DNA from 2 places in the Arthrobacter sp. PvP023 genome. Region 2 is predicted to be linked to the other one. Evidence: riboswitches for the same ligand, from Rfam matches in the RefSeq annotation. Region 2 holds a riboswitch; the other holds the start of a gene.
What was found. A riboswitch is a leader RNA that binds a small molecule or an ion and turns the genes downstream of it on or off. The one in region 2 is predicted to bind glycine.
Positions count from the first base shown of each region.

Region 1: it holds a riboswitch for glycine, as region 2 does, so the genes downstream of both, JOE31_RS01185 (L-serine ammonia-lyase) here and gcvP (aminomethyl-transferring glycine dehydrogenase) in region 2, are expected to answer to the same signal.

Region 1 is NZ_JAFIBI010000001.1:250,478-253,882, forward strand. Features, by position in the region: gene JOE31_RS01185 (L-serine ammonia-lyase) at 1-1,253, opposite strand, end outside; glycine riboswitch at 1,529-1,626, opposite strand; gene JOE31_RS01190 (hypothetical protein) at 1,885-2,220, shown strand; gene JOE31_RS01195 (LysR family transcriptional regulator substrate-binding protein) at 2,224-2,997, opposite strand; gene JOE31_RS01200 (DUF5997 family protein) at 3,075-3,405, shown strand, end outside.
Region 2 is NZ_JAFIBI010000001.1:4,185,445-4,188,849, forward strand. Features, by position in the region: gene gcvP (aminomethyl-transferring glycine dehydrogenase) at 1-1,919, opposite strand, end outside; glycine riboswitch at 2,124-2,222, opposite strand; gene JOE31_RS18955 (TetR/AcrR family transcriptional regulator) at 2,372-2,911, opposite strand; gene JOE31_RS18960 (MFS transporter) at 2,981-3,405, shown strand, end outside.

The DNA.
Region 1 (3,405 bases), 3.9 Mb from region 2:
TTCGCCGCCGCGATCGCGTTCCTCTCAATACAAGGGATCTGCACCAGCCCGCCGATCGGATCACACGTCAGCCCCAGATTGTGCTCCATCGCGATCTCCGCGGCGTTTTCCACCTGCTGCGGCGTCCCGCCCATCACCTCGGCCAGGCCAGCGGCCGCCATCGACGACGCCGAGCCCACCTCGCCCTGGCAACCCACTTCCGCCCCCGAGATCGAGGCCTGCTCCTTGTAGAGCACCCCCACCGCGGCGGCAGCGAGCAGGAACTTCACCACCACATCGTCCCGGTCCCCCTGGCTGGCCCGGTCCATGCCCGGCGCGAAATGCAACGCGTAATACAGCACCGCCGGGATGATCCCGGCAGCCCCGTTCGTCGGCGCCGTAACCACCCGGCCACCGGAAGCGTTCTCCTCATTGACCGCCAGCGCGATCAGGTTCACCCACTCCTGCCAGTACTTCGGATCGCGGTAGGCGGGGTCCTGGCCGCGGTTCTCCTTCAACAGGCGTTCGTGCCAGTCCGGCGCCCGACGGCGGACCTTCAGCCCGCCCGGCAGCAACCCCTCCCGCTTCAGGGACACCGCGACGCACTCCTCCATCACCGAATAGATGTGCAGCAGGCCCTCGCGGATCTCCGCCTCGGACCGGGAAGCGCGTTCGTTGACGAACATGATCTCCCCGATGGACAGGCCCTTGGACTGGCACCGGCCCAGCAGCTCCGCCGCGGTCCGGAACGGCAGCGGCAGCTCCTTCTTCGACTCCTCCAGCTCCTGCTGCGCCGCGTCCTCCTCGCCCTCACGGACAATGAAGCCGCCCCCCACAGAAAAGAACGTCGCCGCATGCAGGACCTCCCCGGCAGCATCCGTGACCGTGAACGTCATCCCGTTCGTATGCCGCGGCAGGATCGTCAACGGCCGCAGCACCATGTCCTTCACCCCGTACGGCAGCGAAACCGCACCCGCCAGCTCCAGGGTCCCGGTCTCCGCGATCGCCGCGAGCCGCTCCTCCACCTCAGCCGGGAGGATCTTCTCCGGGTGGTACCCCTCCAACCCCAGCAGGATCGCCGTCATGGTCCCGTGACCATGCCCCGTCGCAGCAAGGGAACCATACAAATCCACCCGCAACCCGGCCACCTTCTCAAGGTCCCCGGACGCCCGAAGCTCCCCGGCGAACACCGCGGCAGCCCGCATCGGACCCACCGTATGCGAACTCGAAGGCCCAATCCCGATGGAAAAAAGATCAAAGACACCAACGGCCATGGTCGGGGTTTCCTTAGCTGCCCAGGCGCTGCGGAGCGGGCTGGGGACCCCCGTGGAGGCGGCAGGGCAGGCAGATGCGGGGGCATGTATAGGTGTCAGAGGACGGCTGAATCGTCACGAGAGGAACTCCATAATTCAGGTGACGCAGGGCGCCACGTTGATTCGGGTTCCTCCCCGCTCTGTATGTGACCTGAGAGTTTCCGCGGACCCTGCTGTTACAGCGTGCCGCTTGCACCGTCGGTGAGCCCGGGGACCGGACTACTTTCCAGAGTTGCCTCGCCGCGGCGGTACGTGGGCCTGAGAGATTCCTGGGGAGGATTTGCTCCTACGGCGCCTGCTGAACGTACCGGCAGGACTCTCCCGCCGCAGATCAAAAGCATGTGTCACCTGCCGGTGACACGGCTCACACTTTATCCGCTGCCGGGGCGGCCCGCAACAGGGTCACTTCACATAAGTCACGATGGCCGCGGGCAGGAAACCTAACTGCCGGCGGCCCGCGGCATCACGTCACCGGCTGACAGAAGGTAGGAGTTTTTGTCCAGATAATGTGCGCAACTCGCGGTTTTGCGGCCATTATCTGGACAAAAACTCCTGACACCACCCCCACGGGCCTGCTTGTTACGCTGGAGGCATGAAATCCAGCCTCGCCGCCCTGTCCGTTACCGCCCTCATCGTTGTACTGACCGGTTGCGGGCAGGTCCAGGACGCCGCCGAAAAGGCTGTGAACGACGGCGCCTCGCAGGTTGCCACCGCAGCCGCCGACCAGGTCAAGGGACAGGTGTGCGCCCTCGTGGAGGACGGGCTTGTCAGCGTCAAGGACAAGGAACTGCTGGGCGGCCTCGTGGCCGGCGCCGAGACCGCCGGCGTACCCTCCGAGATCACCACTCCGTTGCGCCAGATCGCCGAGTCGGGCGACCAGGTTCCGGCGGAATCCGTTAAAGCGCTCAAGGACGCCTGCACCGCCTGAGCCTTAGCGCTTGCCCTTCTTGCGTGATCCCTTGCCGCGGCCCTTGTCCGGATTGGGAGCGTAGCGCTGCGCAACCTTGGGCTTCTTGACGCCGGTTCCCCTCCGGTCCGGTTTCGGTTCCTTCTTGGGCGGCTCCACCTTCGCCGACGGCTGGCGGGAGCTCTGGGCGGTCCGTCCGCGGACAATCCCGATGAACTCCTCGATCACTTCATCCATGGCCGGTTCCCCGGCCCCGGCCATCGCGTCACGCGTGGCCTCAGTGGGCCATGCGAGGGCGATCTGCGTGGTGGGTGCGCCGGTAAGCTTCCGCGCCACCGTGTCCTTGACGTTGAAGTGGCGGGCAACGGACATCGGCAGGATCACGAGCCCGGCACCGGAGGCAACCACCTGCAAAGCGACTTCCGGGCCGCCGAGCTCAGCCACATCCAGGAAGGTCTCCTCGGAAAGATCCGCCAGCGCCACCTCTTCGAAGACCGAAATCTCGTGCCCCTTGGGAGCAACCACCACGGGCTGCTCCTCATACAGGGGAATCACGTTCAGGCCCTCGCGCTCCACCGGCAGGCGGACGAAACTGAGGTCGGCGGAACCGTCACGGAGCACTGAAAGCTGAGCGCCGTCGTCGGACATAAACGAATGCAACGGAACATCCGCCATCCGCTCTTCCCAGCGCCTGATCCATTTCCCCGGCGTTACTCCGGCAACGTAGGCGAAGCGCAGCACGCGCCCTTCCGGTTCAGCGGGCGCGGGTACTTGCGGGAATTCTTCTTCAGCGGACACACGTTCACAGTACCGCCAGAGCTGCAGGAGAGCCCTGCTGGTGCCCTGAAGGGCCTGCCGCCGGATACCCTTGAACCATGACCTCTGCAAACTCCCAGTCCATGAAGCCGGCCACCGTTGCCAAGAAGCTTGGTATCTACCTGCCCGCAACACCCCAGGAGTTCCAGGATTCGGTCATCAGCCGCGCCGATTTCGCCGAGCTCCAGGCCAACCCGCCGGAGTGGCTGGCGGAACTCCGCCGCAACGGACCGCACCCCCGCCCGGTGGTGGCGCAGAAGCTGAACGTTTCCATCAGCGGCCTGGCCCGCGGCGGTGTCGAAGAAGCACTCACGACGGCGGAAATCACCGCGCTGCTGCAGGCTCCCCCGGCATGGCTGGTCGCCGAGCGCTCCACGCACGCCGCCGTCC
Region 2 (3,405 bases):
ATGATCGCGGACAGGACGTCCTTGTGGGTTTCGATCTTCGCCTGGAAGTCGGCGTGGTCGATGGTGCCGTCGGCCGCGGTGGCCACGACGACCACCTTCATGCCGGCCAGGACGGCGGACGCGGCGTTGGTGCCGTGCGCCGAGGCCGGGATCAGGCAGACGTTGCGCTGGTCATCGCCGCGGGACAGGTGGTAGCCGCGGATCGCCAGCAGGCCCGCGAGCTCGCCCTGCGAGCCGGCGTTCGGCTGGATGGAGACCTGGTCGTAGCCGGTGATCTCCGCGAGGTCCGCTTCCAGGCCCTCGATCAGTTCACGCCAGCCTTCGGTCTGGGAGTCCGGGGCGAAGGGGTGGATGGAGGCAAACTCCGGCCAGGAGATGGCTTCCATCTCGGCGGTGGCGTTCAGCTTCATGGTGCATGAACCCAGCGGGATCATGGTGCGGTCCAGCGCGAGGTCGCGGTCCGAGAGCTTGCGGATGTAGCGCAGCAACTGGGTTTCCGAGCGGTGTGTGTTGAAGACCGGGTGCTGCAGGTAGTCCGACGAACGCTCGACGGCGGCCTCGAGGGCGAAGCCTGCGTCGTCCGAGGCAACCTCGGCGCCGAAGACGGCGGCAACGGCGGCGACGGTTTCCGGCGTCGTGGTTTCGTCAGCGGAGATGCCGACGGTGTCGGCGTCGATGCCGCGCAGGTTGATGCCCCTGGCTTCGGCGGCGGCGACGATGTCGGCGGCCTTGCCCGGCACGCGGACGGTGATGGTGTCGAAGAAGCTGCCGTGCAGGATCTCGAGGCCTGCGCCCTGCAGGGACGCCGCCAGGCTGCGCGCGTTCTGGTGGACGGTCTCGGCGATCGACTTCAGTCCGTCAGGGCCGTGGTAGACGGCGTACATCGACGAAACGATGGCCAGCAGTGCCTGTGCGGTGCAGATGTTGGATGTGGCCTTTTCGCGGCGGATGTGCTGCTCGCGGGTCTGCAGGGCAAGGCGGTAGGCCGGGGTGCCGGCGTTGTCCTTGGACACACCCACCAGGCGGCCGGGCATGGAACGCTCAAGACCCTTCTGGACGGCCATGTAGGCGGCGTGCGGGCCGCCGAAGAACAGCGGCACACCCAGGCGCTGGGTGGAGCCGACGGCGATGTCCGCGCCCTGCTCACCCGGAGGGGTAATCAGGGTCAGCGAGAGGAGGTCGGCCGCCACGGTGACCAGCGCGCCGCGTTCCTTCGCGGCGGCGATTACGGCGGCGTGGTCGAAGACCCGGCCGGAAACGCCCGGCTGCTGCAGAACGATGCCGTTGATGACGCCGTCGGGAAGCCCCTTGGAGAGGTCCGCCACCTCAACCTCGAAGCCGAGCGCCTCGGCACGGCCCTTGACGATGGCGATGGTCTGCGGCAGGACATCGGCGTCCAGGACCGTCTTGCCGTCATGGGCGGCCTTGTTCTTGTTGGCACGCCGCATCATCAGGACTGCTTCAGCCACGGCGGTGGCTTCGTCCAGCAGGGAGGCGTTGGCGATGGGCAGGCCCACGAGGTCCTGGACCATGGTTTGGAAGTTCAGGAGTGCCTCAAGGCGGCCCTGAGAGATTTCCGGCTGGTAGGGGGTGTAGGCGGTGTACCAGGCCGGGGATTCGAGGATGTTGCGGCGGATCACTGCCGGGGTCACCGTGTCGTAGTAGCCCTGGCCGATCATCTGTACTGCCGTCTTGTTCTTGGCAGCCAGCTTGCGCAGTTCGGCCAGTACCTCGACCTCGCTCAGGGCGTCCTGCAACGTCAGGGCGACTTCCTGGCGGATGTCCTTGGGGACCGCGGTGTCTACCAGCGAGTCCACGGTGTCGTAGCCGACGGACTTGAGCATGGTGTCGATGTCGGCCTGGCGGCGGGCGCCAATATGCCGGTCGACGAAGGTGGTGGAGGCTGAACTAACCGTCACGAAGGAACTCCATTACTAATGGCGGCGCAGGGTACGCCGCAGTGGTCCGGGTTCCTCCCCGCTCTGTATTGGACCTGAGAGTTTCCGCAGGACCGTGCTCTCGCACAGCTCCGCTTGCACCGTCGGTGAGCATCGCGTGTCCTGGCTTGTTGCCTCCAACATGGTTGGGACACAAACGGACAGCATGCTGCTTTCCAGAGTTGCCTTGCCACGGCGGTACATGGGCCTGAGAGATTCCTGGGGAGGGTTTGCTCCTACGGCGCCTGCTTGTACCTACTTGCAGAACTCTCCCGCCGCAGATCAAAGGCATATTTAGTTAGCGGTGACAACAGTCACAGCGTCAATTGTCCTACGTGCAGGTCCAGTCTGCAAACTCCGCAACCAGGCCGACGCCGCGTTACGGCCCGGGTCGCGGTGGTGCCGGAAGGCAGGCCTCCGCCCTCGTGGCACCGTCAGCCGCGAAGGCGTTCGACGGCGGCCAGCAGGCTGTCGACGTCGCCGCCCATTTCGGACGGGGCGGCGCCGGGTCCGCTGGCCAGCATGGCATTGAAGTAGAGGCCGTCACCCATGTACAGCACGGCCTTGGCCATGGCCGGGCCGACGTCTCCGGCCAGAAGTTCCAGCCAGCTCCCCTGGACGGCCGCGAAACGATGCAGCGTTTCCTGGTGCGCGACTTCGGCGAGCCGGGTGGCAGCCACAAAGACCCGGTCCAGCGGAGTGTCCGCCCAGAGCGAGGACCTGATGAAATAGACCGCGGCCCCCTCCGGAGCTTTGGCCATGGCGTCCAAATCCCCCGCAACGAGCCGGTCCATGCGCTCGAGCAGGGCGGAAATCATGGCTTCCTTGTTCGGGAAGTGATACAGGAGCCCGCCCTTGGAAACCCCTGCCCGCCGGGCCACAGCATCCAGTGTGGCGGCGCGTTCACCCACCTCGATCAGCAGGGATTCAAAGGCGTCGAGCACAGCCTCGCGGGCAACGGGTTTTCTGGCCATGGTTCCTATCATGCCCGGTGGCCCGGGCTCATTTCTTAACTATACCGTCCAGACGGTACAGTTATATTCATGGGAAACTCGCAGTCACCTTCGACGCCGGCCATGCAGCGCCTCACTTCCGCAGCGCCCGCGGCTGTCGGCAGCCGCTCCCCGATTCCGAAGCGGGGGCGCGACTGGCTGGCCCTGGCGCTTTTGATGTTCCCGGTACTTCTGGTCGCCGTGGACAACACCGCGCTGACGTTCGCGCTGCCCGCCATCGCCGGCAGCCTCGAGCCCACCGGCGTCCAGCTGCTGTGGATTGTTGACGCCTACCCCCTGGTCCTTGCCGGCCTCCTGGTTGCCATGGGAAGTTTCGGCGACAGGATCGGCCGCCGGCGGCTCCTGCTGATCGGAAGCACCGGTTTTGCCGCGGTGTCGGCGGCCACTGCTTTCGCCCCCAGCGCAGAATGGCTGATCGCCGGCCGCGCAGCACTCGGATTCTTCGGTGCGATGCT